DNA from 3 places in the Agrobacterium burrii genome. Region 2 is predicted to be linked to each of the others. Evidence: riboswitches for the same ligand, from Rfam matches in the RefSeq annotation. Region 2 holds a riboswitch; each other region holds the start of a gene.
The links. A riboswitch is a leader RNA that binds a small molecule or an ion and turns the genes downstream of it on or off. The one in region 2 is predicted to bind cobalamin.
Positions count from the first base shown of each region.

Region 1: another riboswitch for cobalamin. It lies ahead of JZX89_RS06200 (ABC transporter substrate-binding protein); the one in region 2 lies ahead of JZX89_RS24525 (CbtB domain-containing protein).
Region 3: another riboswitch for cobalamin. It lies ahead of JZX89_RS02585 (acyl-CoA thioesterase); the one in region 2 lies ahead of JZX89_RS24525 (CbtB domain-containing protein).

Region 1 is NZ_JAFLNA010000002.1:577,671-581,882, reverse strand. It holds gene JZX89_RS06205 (FecCD family ABC transporter permease) at 1-911, opposite strand, end outside; gene JZX89_RS06200 (ABC transporter substrate-binding protein) at 908-1,939, opposite strand; cobalamin riboswitch at 2,100-2,335, opposite strand; gene JZX89_RS06195 (GNAT family N-acetyltransferase) at 2,375-3,253, opposite strand; gene argE (acetylornithine deacetylase) at 3,482-4,212, shown strand, end outside.
Region 2 is NZ_JAFLNA010000016.1:140,588-144,799, forward strand. It holds gene JZX89_RS24510 (LysE family translocator) at 1-171, shown strand, start outside; gene JZX89_RS24515 (c-type cytochrome) at 419-853, shown strand; gene JZX89_RS24520 (cytochrome c) at 941-1,861, shown strand; cobalamin riboswitch at 1,952-2,180, shown strand; gene JZX89_RS24525 (CbtB domain-containing protein) at 2,342-2,524, shown strand; gene JZX89_RS24530 (CbtA family protein) at 2,536-3,249, shown strand; gene JZX89_RS24535 (hypothetical protein) at 3,254-3,568, shown strand; gene JZX89_RS24540 (type 1 glutamine amidotransferase family protein) at 3,657-4,212, opposite strand, start outside.
Region 3 is NZ_JAFLNA010000001.1:497,526-501,737, forward strand. It holds gene JZX89_RS02575 (HlyD family type I secretion periplasmic adaptor subunit) at 1-355, shown strand, start outside; gene JZX89_RS02580 (LysR family transcriptional regulator) at 437-1,318, opposite strand; gene JZX89_RS02585 (acyl-CoA thioesterase) at 1,321-2,157, opposite strand; cobalamin riboswitch at 2,256-2,462, opposite strand; gene JZX89_RS02590 (DUF1852 domain-containing protein) at 2,817-3,800, shown strand; gene JZX89_RS02595 (methionine synthase) at 3,828-4,212, shown strand, end outside.

The DNA of each region.
Region 1 (4,212 bases), on a different contig from region 2:
GCGACGATCATGAACACCGCGCCGGTCAGCGCCGTTACCGGCAGCAGCAACCCGTGGCGAACGCCGACGAAAATGCGCGCCGCATGGGGAATGACGAGACCGACGAAGCCGATGGAACCGACCAGCGACACCATGACCGCCGTCATGATCGCCGAAACCGAAATGAGCACCGCATAGGTCCGGCGCACCGGAATGCCAAGCGAGGCGGCTGCCTGACCGCCGAAGGCAAAGGCATCCAGCGCGCGGGAATACCAGAGGCACACCGCAAGACCGGCAATACAGACCGGCAGAGCCAGCCAGACATCCGGCCAGCGCACACCGGAAAGATTGCCCAGAAGCCAGAACATGATACCGCGCGCCTGCTCGGCATTGGCGGATTTGGTGACGATGAACGAGGTCATGGCATTGAATAACTGTGAACCGGCCACCCCCGCCAGAATGATGGCGCTGTTGCCGTGTCCCGCCCGCACCGCCAGCAGGCTGACCAGCGAGAACGCCACGAAAGCTCCGATCAGCGCGCCAGCCGGCATGGTCAGGAACCCTGCGCCAAAACCCAAGAGCGCCACGGCCACCGCGCCGGTGGAAGCGCCTGCGGAAATGCCGAGAATATAGGGATCGGCAAGCGGGTTGCGCAGAAGCGATTGCAGCACTGCACCGGCAAGCGCCAGCGAAGCACCGCAACAGGCGGCAACAACGGCGCGGCTGAGACGGTAACTCCAGACGATGCCTTCATCCAGCGGCTCCAGCGGGTAACCCGCATGGAAGACGCGGTTGGCAATGGTTTTCGCCACCACATCGAACGGAATGGCGGTCTCGCCGATCGCCGCTCCGGCCATCAGCGCGACGAGCAGCAGGGCGAGTGCGGCAAAAGCCAGCCCCGCCCTGCCGAGATTGACGGAAAGACCGTTCACTTGGCGAGGCCGGCAGCCGAGATCGCTTCGGCCAGCGTTTCAATGCCTTCGATCGTGCGGATGGTCGGGTTCATCGCCTGCGCATCCATGTCAAAGACATGACCTTGCGTGACGGCGGGCATGATGCTGGCCACGGGATCGGTTGCGAGGAACTTGTGCTTGACCGCCACGTCATCGGCGGGGAAACGACGACGGTCCATCTTGCCGGCGACGATGACAGACGGGTTGGCCTTGGCGATGGTTTCCCAGCCGACGGTCGGCCATTCCTCATCGCTTTCGATGATATTGGTCAGCCCGAGTGCCGACATGATGTAACCAGGCGCGCCATGGCGGCCCGCTACATAAGGGTCGATATCCAGTTCGGCGCTGGAGAACCAGAAGACGGCCGAAAGCTTGCCATTCGCCGAGGCGATCTTGGCGCGGGCGGCTTCCTCGCGCTTCTTCAGGTCGGCAACGACCTCTTCACCGCGATCCTGCACGTTGAAGATCTTGGCGAGATCGCGGACTTCCTGATAGATCAGATCCATGGTGAAACCGGTCTTGCGCACGCCGTCACCGCCGCCGGAATTGTCCTTGCCGACGCAATCGGCAGGCGAGGTATAGACGGGAATACCCAGCTCGGCAAATTGCGCCGGCGTACCGACAACACCTTCCGGGCCGATCTGCCACTGGAACTGCGTCGTCACCAGATCCGGCCTCTTGCCGACGACGGCCTCGAAACTCGGATCATTGTCGGCCAGCCGCTCCACCCTGGCATTGGCTTCCTCGTAACCCTTCAGAACCGGGCCGATCCACAGCGCGGTGCCTACCACCCTGTCGGCAACGCCGAGAAGATAGAGCACTTCGGTCGTGCTCTGGCCGACGGATACGGTGCGGGCGGGCGCCTGTTTGAAGGTGATGTCCTGACCGCAGCTGTTGATCGTCAGGGGATAGACCGTTTGCGCAGCATGGGCGGAAGCGACAGGCAAAGCCGCAAGCGCAGCGGCCAGAAAGCCGGCATAGGCCGGCAGGCGTCCAGAAATAAACATGTGTTCTCCAGTCGAAATTAAATCGCTTGTTCCAGAGCAGCAGGCGTTAGAACGCGCAGCAACAGCGGAACGTCTTGTACGGAGAACAACGACGGGACGCAAACCAAATGTTATGAAATAACATTACAATTTCCTCCTCCGGGCTTCCCCGCCCGTAACGATGGTTCATATTTTGACGGCAGGTCTCCTGGCTCACGAATTTACGCCGCTCATCTGCCTTCCCGCATTCCACAGAATGCAGTGGCATGACGCCTTTGAAGCGTCACGAGGATGAACGGCAATCCGCTTACAGTTGCGGGGGCAGCCACGGCATTGGGCGATCATCATCACCCGCACCATGTTCCCTATTAATCCCTTCGCCTTTCGGCTGCAGGAACCGTCGCTTTCTCACATACGGCGCAAGAAGCGGGGCGTCAATTGCGATAGTGCCGCAGCTCAGCACAAAGACGGGCCTGCCAACGCGAAAATTTGTCCCGCACCAAAACCGGCCGGTTGCGGCGCGTTTTTCGACATGGTGGTGAGTGTTTCGATCTCCACCAGCCCGGATTGCGCCAGAAAATCGGTGAGAAGACCGCTGTCGCGCACGGCGTCGAGCCGGACAAGTTGCCCCTCCAGATCGGCAAAATGCCGCCTGACCAGCGCGATCGCATCCGCCTCGTCACCCGCAACGACCGGGCCGACAATATGGCCCCGCCCCGCCGCCCGGCGCAGTGCAAAGGCGACAAGACGGTCCGCCTCGAACAGGCCGTAACCGGCATTCTCCCGCAGCAGACGTTGCAGGACGCCCCGGCGCGAAACGCCGAAAGCTGCCTGATCCAGATCCTCCACGGCAGAAAGTTGATCTTCCGAAAGCGGCTCGATCCGCTGTTTTCTGCCGAGCTGCGGCGTCTCGATAGCGCAATGCGCCTTGCCCCGCAGGAGATGCACCTTTTCCGTATCTCCGGCAAAACCCAGCGAGGAAAAAAGTCGCCGCGACACCTCCGTTGCATTCAACCGCAAGGCGGCGGCAGGATATTTTGCCGAAAGCTGCCGCACAAGCCAGGGTGCGACGCCCCGACCCTGCAGGCGGGGAGAAACGATGACCATGCCAAGCGTCGCGAAATTCGGATCATAGGGAAAAAGCATGGCGGTTGCGACGACGCGGTCGATCTCATCCAGTGCGGCAAGGCCGACGCCGCATTGCCTCAGGAAACACCATTCATTGGCGTGATAACGCCATCCGACAGCCATGGACAAGGCATGCAGATGATCGGCCTCCACATCGGCGATATCCACGGTCCGCAATTCGAAACTATCGACTTTGAGCAGCTCCATAGCAAACGGCTCTCATTCCCTCCGGCGCGGAACCTTGGGGTCCCGGCAGCCCAGCCCATGACATCCGAAGATAACCAGCCTCGCCAGCACGAATTTTCTGAAAGCACTGGAAGGACACAACAATCTACCGAAATCGTCGGCATTTCAGCAGATAAACGCCGTCGGCCACTCTAAGCTTCTGCGATGAATAATCCGGCCAGCATAAACGGCCGGCCAGTGGGGAAGACCATGAACGCAATCGAAATCCTTGAGCGTCTCGTCGCCTTCCCGTCCATCGTCGGAACCGCCAATGGCGATATTGCCGGATGGATTGCGGATTATCTGGAAAGCCACGGCGCGAAAGTCTCGCTATTGCCGGGACCGGAGGGCGACCGCGCCAATCTCTTCGCCACTTTTGGTCCAGCCGATCGCGCCGGTTATATCCTCTCCGGCCACATGGATGTGGTGCCGGCCGGTGAACCGGAATGGACCTCCGATCCGTTTACGCTCAGAACCGAAGGCGACCGGCTATACGGACGCGGCACCACAGACATGAAAGGTTTTCTCGCCACGGTTCTCGCCGCAGCACCGGCATTTTCGCGCATGTCGCTGAAACGACCGATACATATCGCCTTTTCCTATGACGAAGAAGCGGGCTGTCGCGGCGTTCCCCATCTCATCGCCAGATTGCCGGAGTTGTGCGCCCCGCCGGCAGGCGCGATCATCGGCGAGCCAAGCAATATGCGCGCCGTTCGCGCCCACAAGGGCAAGGCCGCAGCGCGCATCACGCTGCGTGGTCGGTCAGGCCACTCGTCGCGTCCAGATCAGGGGGTGAACGCCATTCACCTGATGACAGGCATCATGGCGAAAGCAGTCGACACCGCCGATGTGCTGACGCGGGGACCGTTCGAAGCGACCTTCGAACCGCCCTACTCCTCCTTGCAGATTGGCACGGTCAAAGGCGGGCAGGCAATCAACAT
Region 2 (4,212 bases):
ACGCAGTTTACCGTTTATGGCGCGCTGGCGTTGACGGCGGATAAAAGCCGACAATGGCTGGTTTCTTCACCCGGCGCCACGATCTTCATCGGTCGCGCTGCCGGTTTCATGCTGGTTGCCGCAGCGCTGCTGACATTTTGGGAAGCTCTGTCGTGGAGCCTCGGCGAATAACAGGAACAGGTTGCGCCGCTCCAGGGAGGCTATTCCCTGGCAAGCCAGCGAATGCTCTCCTTTGGCCCGTTGTTTTGTCACGGGTTCTTGTCGGAAAACCTTCGGACAGTTTTCGGCCTGATACTCTAGACTTCTGTTTTCACGGCGGAATTCACCGCAATGTGACTTCTTTTCGCCATGCGGAAAGGGCATCCTCGCGCCGTTCCATCAAGCGTCCGGCACCCGGCCGGAATCAAGGAGAGAGTGTATGAAACTGAAAACCATCGCGGCGGCCATGCTTTTCGGCTGTCTTTGCGCCGGAGCGGTCTTCGCTGCCGGCGAAGTCGAAAAACGTGAAGGCATGATGAAGCAGATCGGCGGCTCCATGGGCGCGCTGGCTGCCATCTCCAAGGGCCAGAAGCCCTTCGACGCCGAGGCCGTCAAGGCTGCCGTGACGACCATCAGCACCAATGCCAAGGCTTTCCCTGATCAGTTCCCGAAGGGTTCCGAGACCGGCAGCGCGGCTGCCCCCGCCATCTGGGAAAATTTTGAGGACTTCAAGGCCAAGGCGGCCAAGCTCGGTGCTGATGCCGATAAGGTTCTTGCCAATCTCCCCACCGATCAGGCGGGCGTCACCACCGCCATGAAGACGCTCGGCGCCGATTGCGGCACCTGCCACCAGACCTATCGTCTGAAGAAATAAATCATGAATTTCAAAGCGCCGCTTCCCGGCGGCGTTTTTTCACTTTGAAAGACACCTGATCACTCGGGTGAGAATGGGGAGAGGGGTATGTCTTCCATTTGGACGAAGCTTGTGGGCGGGGCCGTGATCGCGGCCATTGCCGGCTACGGCATTTTCGCCTGGGTCACCGCGCCGCAGCGGCAGGCGCCCAGCCATTGGGTCAGCCTCGGAGAGCCGGATCTGGCCAATGGCGAAACGCTGTTCTGGGCGGGTGGCTGCGCAAGCTGTCATGCAGCACCGGATGCCACGGGTGACGCGATGCGGACGCTTGCCGGCGGGCAGGCGCTGAAAAGCCCCTTCGGCACCTTCCATGTGCCCAATATTTCCTCTGATCCACAGCACGGTATCGGCAGCTGGACACTGGCGGAATTCGGCGATGCCATGACGCGCGGGGTGGGAAAGAACGGCGAACATCTTTACCCGTCCTTCCCTTACGCCTCCTATGCGCGCATGACGCAGAAGGACGTGAACGACCTGTTCGGTTATCTGAAAACCCTGCCGGCCAGCCAGAATGATGCGCCGGATCACGACTTACCGTTTCCCTTCAACCTGCGCATGGCGCTCGGCGGCTGGAAATTCCTGTATTTCGACACTTCCGCACCGCCGCGCGTCGAGCTTGCCAATGCCAATGCCGAATTGCTGCGCGGCCAATATCTGGTCGAAGGGCCGGGCCATTGCGGTGAATGCCACACCCCGCGCAATGCGCTCGGTGGTTTTCTGGAGGGCAAATGGCTGGCTGGCGGCCCCAATCCCGAAGGTGAGGGCCGCATTCCCGATATCACGCCGGGTTCTGCGAGCATCGGATCGTGGACGACGGCGGATATTGCCGGCTATCTGGAAACCGGCTTCACCCCGGAATTCGACAGCGTCGGCGGCTCCATGGTCAAGGTGCAGCAGAACATGGCGCATCTCACCGCCGAAGACCGCAATGCGATTGCGGCCTATCTGAAGGCGATCCCGTCTCGATAACTGGGCATGGCTTGGGTTGGCGCTCACCACATGCTTCACGTCGTGCTGGTGCCAAGGAGCCGCCACCATTGACTCCCGCACCCACCCGGCCGATAACATGTCCGTGATGGTTCCTTCCGGGCGTTCCGGAAGGTGAAAAGGGAACACGATAGGGAGAAATCCTCATTCGTGGCTGCCCCCGCAACTGTGAGCGGAGAGCCTGAAACGAAATGCCACTGGCAAGCCATCTCGCCCTTTTTTTACGGCGAGGGCGATGCCGGGAAGGTGTTTCAGGTTTTGACCCGTAAGCCAGGAGACCTGCCATCACGGAAATGTCCATGCCGGCGGGGTGTCCGGAAGAGCGGAATGTCAGGGTCGTCGGTTCGATGCCCCTGTGTCAGTCTCGTATCCCCGTGGTGAAGTGTATCATATGCGGTCTGTTGGCTTTTTGCCGTTCGGCCGCATCTTATGGCGCGGGGTCGCGCCGGGAGAGGGGTCACCATGTCTATCCAGCAGAATACGGCCAATGCTGCCGTTTCAGCAAAAACGGGCAGCTTCGCGCAATCGCTGACGGCGATCGTGCTTGGCCTGTTCGTCGTCGGTTTTGTCGGCTTTTCGCATGTGGAAGCCGTTCACAATGCCGCGCATGACACGCGTCATGCCAATGCCTTCCCCTGCCATTGAGGGGAAACGGCATGTCATTTTTTCGCAATATCGTCTTTACCGCGGTTCTGGTCGGCATCGTTGGCGGTTTGGCCGTCTCGGCCATGCAGGCTTTCGGCACCACGCCGCTCATCCTTCAGGCGGAAACCTTTGAAAGCGCCGGCGGCGAAGCGGCCCATAGCCATGATGCGGCAGCACCCGGCGCTGCGGTTCCCGCCCATGAGCACAATGACGAGGCCTGGACTCCGGCCGATGGTTTCGAACGCACCGCCTATACTGTCGCTGCCAATGTGCTGACCGCCATCGGTTACGCGCTGGTGCTGACCGGTCTCATCTCGCTGCGCGGCACCGATGCCGGCTGGCGCGAAGGTCTTCTGTGGGGCGTTGCCGGTTTTGCCGCCGTCATGCTCGCGCCGATGATCGGCCTGCCGCCGGAATTGCCGGGAAGCCCGGCCGCAGCACTTGAGGCGCGGCAAATCTGGTGGCTCTCGACGGTTGCCGCAACCGCGGGCGGCATTGCGCTGATTGCGTTTCGCCGCGAGCCCTGGGCCATCGTTCTTGCTCTGGTCCTGATCGTCGCGCCGCATGTGGTGGGCGCACCGCTGCCGCCGGAAGGCGAACATGCGCTGGCACCGCTGCCGCTGGAACGGCAGTTCATCGTTGCCGCCACCATCACCAGCTTCGTTTTCTGGGCGCTGCTTGGAACACTGAGCGCGTTTTTCCTGAAACGCTTCCAGTCGGCGTAAATGCATGCAGGACGCAGCGGAATGGAGTGACGAACTCGATGCGCTGCGTTTTGTCGTTCCCGGTCACGGTGCGTTCTGCGCCGTGCACCGTCTTGCCTTCAAGGCAGTCCTCGGGCCAGACCCGGTGCGCGAGGCGGCTCTCGCCTATTTTCATGAAAACGAGGCCGGCTTTATCGTCGCAGCCCTTGCCAAGATAAAACGTTCAAACTTGCCTGCCGGCCGCAGCTTGCATTTGAACAGCCGCGATATTCGCCGTGCGATTGCCGGGGAAGGCGAGGGCGCCACGCCCCGTGTTTGCCGGGTGCTTGATCGGCACTGACTGGCCTGAAGTTCCCACTTCCATCATACCGGCTCAAGGCCGGAATGACGGGGAAGTGGAGAGTGCATGGCATCAAGACGGCTGCGTCTTACCGATGCTCCGCCGCGAAAATTCCAAGTTCCGCCTCGGCTTCCGGACCAAAGAGGCCGAGGTTTTTCAGAATTTCCACCGCGAAGCTGACCGGCGCGCTGCCGGATGCCGTGATGACGCCGCCATCGCTGACCGCCTTCGGCTGGTCACGATAAAGACCATCGCCGCTATAGGCCGGATAGGCCTTGTGTGAGGCGAGCGAATTGCCGGTATGGGCGACATGGTTCAGGATACCCGTGCCGGCCAGCGCGCTTGCCGCCGCACAGATACCGGCAACCAGCCGGTCTTTTTCGCGAAAGCGCTGCACCAGCCCGCCAAGATCGGCGGCCGTACCCTTTTCCCAGCTGAGACCGCCGGGAATGACGAGCGCATCGATGCTGTCAGGATCAAGCGCGTCATAGGAGGTTTCGGGCGACACATTCAGCCCGCCCATCGATGTTACCGGCCGCCCGTCCGGGGTGGCATGAACGATCTCGACGCCGAGATAGCTGCGTGCCGCCGCCGCAAGCAGCGCCGGTTCCCAGTCCGCAAAATCCTGCGCCAGCGCAATCGCG
Region 3 (4,212 bases), on a different contig from region 2:
CCCGAAAGCGGGAGATTTGCGCGTCGATGTAAAAATTGCCCCGACCGATGTCGACCGGATCAATGTTCACCAGCCTGCGCGCATGCGCTTCATTGCCTTCAACCAGCAGACGACGCCTGAGGTGAAAGGCAAGGTCGATATGGTCTCTGCTGCTACCTCGGTAGACAAGGCGACCGGGCTGCCATTCTATAAAACGACGCTTTCCTTCTCACCCGATGCGCTCGGGACATTAGCCGCCAAGCTACAGCCGGGAATGCCGGTTGAGGTCTATATCGAGACCGACGAGCGAACCATGATCTCCTACCTCAGCAAGCCGCTGACCGACCAGATCATGAGGGCCTTCCGGGAAGAGTGAAGCGTTAGGGGGCCATATCGCGCCGGAATATCGGCCGAGGGTAAGAGTCATGTAGCGGCACTTACCCCCGGATCCTGACGTTCATCTTCGGTGCGACGTCTCAACAAACCCGGCGATGAAATCCACATCGTCGTCGCCATCTCTTAATCCGAGATGGATGCTTTTCTGTACGCCGTCCGGACCAATGCGGACGGGGCGGACACCGAGCGCTGCCGCTTCCCGACGTACAAGCCAGTCGGGAATGGCGCTGACCCCGCGGCCCGCCGCGACGAGTTGAAGCATCATTTCAGTCGTCTCGACATTCCGGTGATGACGCGGCCGACAGTTGGCGGGCACCAGAAACTGGATAAATATGTCCAGCCGCTCCGGCGGTACCGGATAGGTGAATAGTGTCTCATTCAGCAGGTCCACAGGTTCTGCATGGCGTTTTTGCGCCAGTGGATGATCAGCCGGCACGGCAAGTACCAACTCGTAGTCGAATACCGGCAAATAATGGATGCCAAGCGTCTCGATCGGGTCCGGCGTGATCAGGATGTCGATTTCATATCCTGTGAGGGCCGCCACGCCGCCGAAAGCGAATGATGTCTTCAGTTCCAGGCCCACATCCGGCCATTCCATGAGATATGGCTTTGTGACGCCCATAAGCCACTGATGGCAAGGATGGCATTCCATGCCGATCCTAAGCGAGCCTCGCTGGCCGTGGCGATAATCCGACAGGACATTTTCAGCCCTTTCGATCTGGGGCAGAACGCGCTGCGCCAGCGTTACGATATAGCGACCGGCCTCGGTGAGGCGGAGGTTACGACCGTCTTTCTCCCACATCGCCACGCCATAGCGCTCCTCGAGCTTGCGGATCGTATGGCTGAGAGCGGACTGGGAGACATTCAGCCGCTCCGCCGCCGCCGTCAGGCTGCCCAGGCTGTCGACTTCCCGCAGGATCGATAGATGTTGCCTGTCCAGCATGGTTATGCCCGCCCATGGTGACGAGGAGTAACGTCTGTAGAGGCGCTATCGTGGGCAGGAACCGGCCGGTGGTCGGTGTCGACTGCGACCATGGTGAAATGTCCGGTGGCCGTAATATGCCTCTCGCCAGTCAGCAGGTTTTCGGACCAGAGTTTCGTCTCGATGGACATAGAACTGCGGCCAACGCGCTCGACGCGTGCCTCCGCCTCGACGATCTCACCGATCTCGACGGCCCTTGCGAAGTCGATGCGCTCGGATGAGGCCAGCACCACCAGCTTGCCGGAGTAACGCGACGCTGCAACGAATGCGGCTTTGGTCATGTAGGCGATCGCTTCGCCCCCGAACATCCGGCCAGCGCTGTTGGCCTGATCCGGAAACACGATCTCGACCATGGCGACGATATCCGTGAGATCCGGCGCTTCCACGGGAACGAGTGCAGGCAAAGCATAGCTCGCGGCGTTCTCGCCCTCCGGAATGGCGACCATATGGAAGGTGCCTCGCGTACAGATGTGCCGCTGATGGCCGACGATGGTCTCCGCCACCATCTCGACGTCGACCGTCAGGGAACGTCGACCGGCTTTGACCGGTCTGGCCGTGAATTCGACGATGTGCCCGATGCGTGCCGGCTGCCTGAAATTGATGCGCTCGCAAGAGGCGGTCACGAACGGCACCCGCCCGAACCGGGTCGCCGCGATGAAGGCAACGCGATCCATCAGAGCAAGTCCGGTTCCCCCAAAGAGGGTGCCGTGATGGTTGGTATCTCCGGGAAAAACGATATCAATGAGACTGGTTATCGAGCCGCGCTGAGCAGGCTTTTCCATCGTCGCGGTTTCTGTCATCGGCCCTGCCATCAGGTTGCGGCAGGGTAGTGGCATGACGCAGAGACGATGGCACGGGAATGCGATCGCGAAAGCGGCACTCCGGGACACCCCGCCCGTGGACGTTATCTATCGCGGCAGGTCTCCTGGCTTACGGGTCGTCGCTCTGGTCCGTCTTCCCGAGGCTTGCCTCAGTGACATGGATGGACTTTCGCTCGCCGCTTACAGTTGCGGGGGCAGCTTCGGCTTTAAGGCAGTAAAGCCCCGACCGAATTCCCTCTTAGCTCCGGACTTTCGCCCGCAGAACCACGATGACGAACCAATGTCGTATGTCGTTGAAGGGGTCAAGGCATTCGTCATCGGTTTTGGGGAGGTGACGGTTATCGCGTCGACCGAGATATGGAACATTCGGCCCATCACCATGAGGTTCGGAGGACAAAGGCCTCCCAAATTCTCTGGCGGATCGCCTCTCATACCCAAATCATGAGCAGGGCTCATACTTCCGTGAGATAATACCATTTTTATTCAATCGGCCTCTCAGGCACAAAACGCGCACCGCTCTCGGGTCGGGACAGTTTAAAAATTGTCCACTGAGACAATGGAAAATAACATCCGGTGCGTCCTGAAATTTACGTCAATAACGTCAGGATGTATCTCGGGATTTTGGGCGTCCTATCGCGATGATTAAGACTTTCGGTTTCAATATAAAGAGTATTTCTTTTGATGAGGATTATCGCCCGTCAGAAAATACGCGTGTCACGACGAATTTTGCCAACTTGGCCAGGGGCGAGAACCGCCAGGAAAACCTCCGCAACGCCCTGAAGATGATTGACAATCGCTTCAACGCGCTGGCGCATTGGGATAATCCGAAAGGCGATCGCTACTGCGTCGAACTTGAGATAATTTCAGTTGAGATGCGAGTTGATGCTGAAAGCAATGATGATGCCTTTCCCCTGATTGAAATCCTGAAAACGAATATTGTTGATCAAAAGACGGGCGAGCGCATCGAAGGCATCGTTGGAAATAACTTTTCCTCTTACGTCCGGGATTATGACTTCAGCGTCGTGCTGCCGGCTTACAACAAGGATCGCCCGTCATTCGGCATGCCAGAGGATTTTGGCGACCTGCATGGAAACCTGTTCAAATGTTTCCTGAACTCACAGGCTTACAGAGAGCATTTTCAAAAGACGCCAGTCATTTGCCTGAGTGCCTCAAGCAGCAAAACATATCATCGGACGGGAAATCAGCATCCCGTATTGGGTGTCGAATACCAGCAGAACGAATTGTCTTCGACCGACCATTACTTCCAAAAAATGGGTTTGCAGGTGCGCTTTTTCATGCCGCCGAACAGCGTCGCGCCTTTTGCCTTCTATTTTCTCGGCGATTTGCTCGACGATTATACCAATCTGGAGCTCATCAGCACCATCAGCACGATGGAAACTTTTCAGAAGATCTACCGGCCTGAGATTTACAACGCCAATTCCGCAGCAGGGGCCTGTTATCAGCCCAATCTGAAACATCAGGATTATTCGCTTACCCGGATTGTCTATGACCGTGAAGAGCGCAGCCGGCTGGCTGTAGAGCAGGGACGGTTTGCTGAGGAGCACTTTATCAAACCTTACAGGACCGTTCTCGAGCGGTGGTCTGCCAATCACGCCCTTTGACAACCAAAACACATAAGGTCGCACATCATGAACAGACTGTTGCCCACGTCAACCGCCGGCAGCTTGCCGAAACCCTCGTGGCTTGCGCAGCCTGAGAAACTCTGGTCGCCCTGGAAATTGCAGGATGAGGAACTGACCGAGGGCAAGCAGGATGCCCTGCGCTTGTCCCTGGATGATCAGCAACAGGCAGGCATCGATATCGTCAGCGATGGCGAGCAAACACGCCAGCATTTCGTCACGACCTTCATCGAGCACCTTGGCGGCGTTGATTTTGAAAAACGCGAGACCGTCAGAATTCGGGATCGTTATGATGCAAGTGTCCCGACAGTCGTCGGTGCCGTGTCTCGCCAAAAACCTGTTTTTGTGGACGATGCCAAGTTCCTCCGTCAGCAGACCAAACAGCCAATCAAAT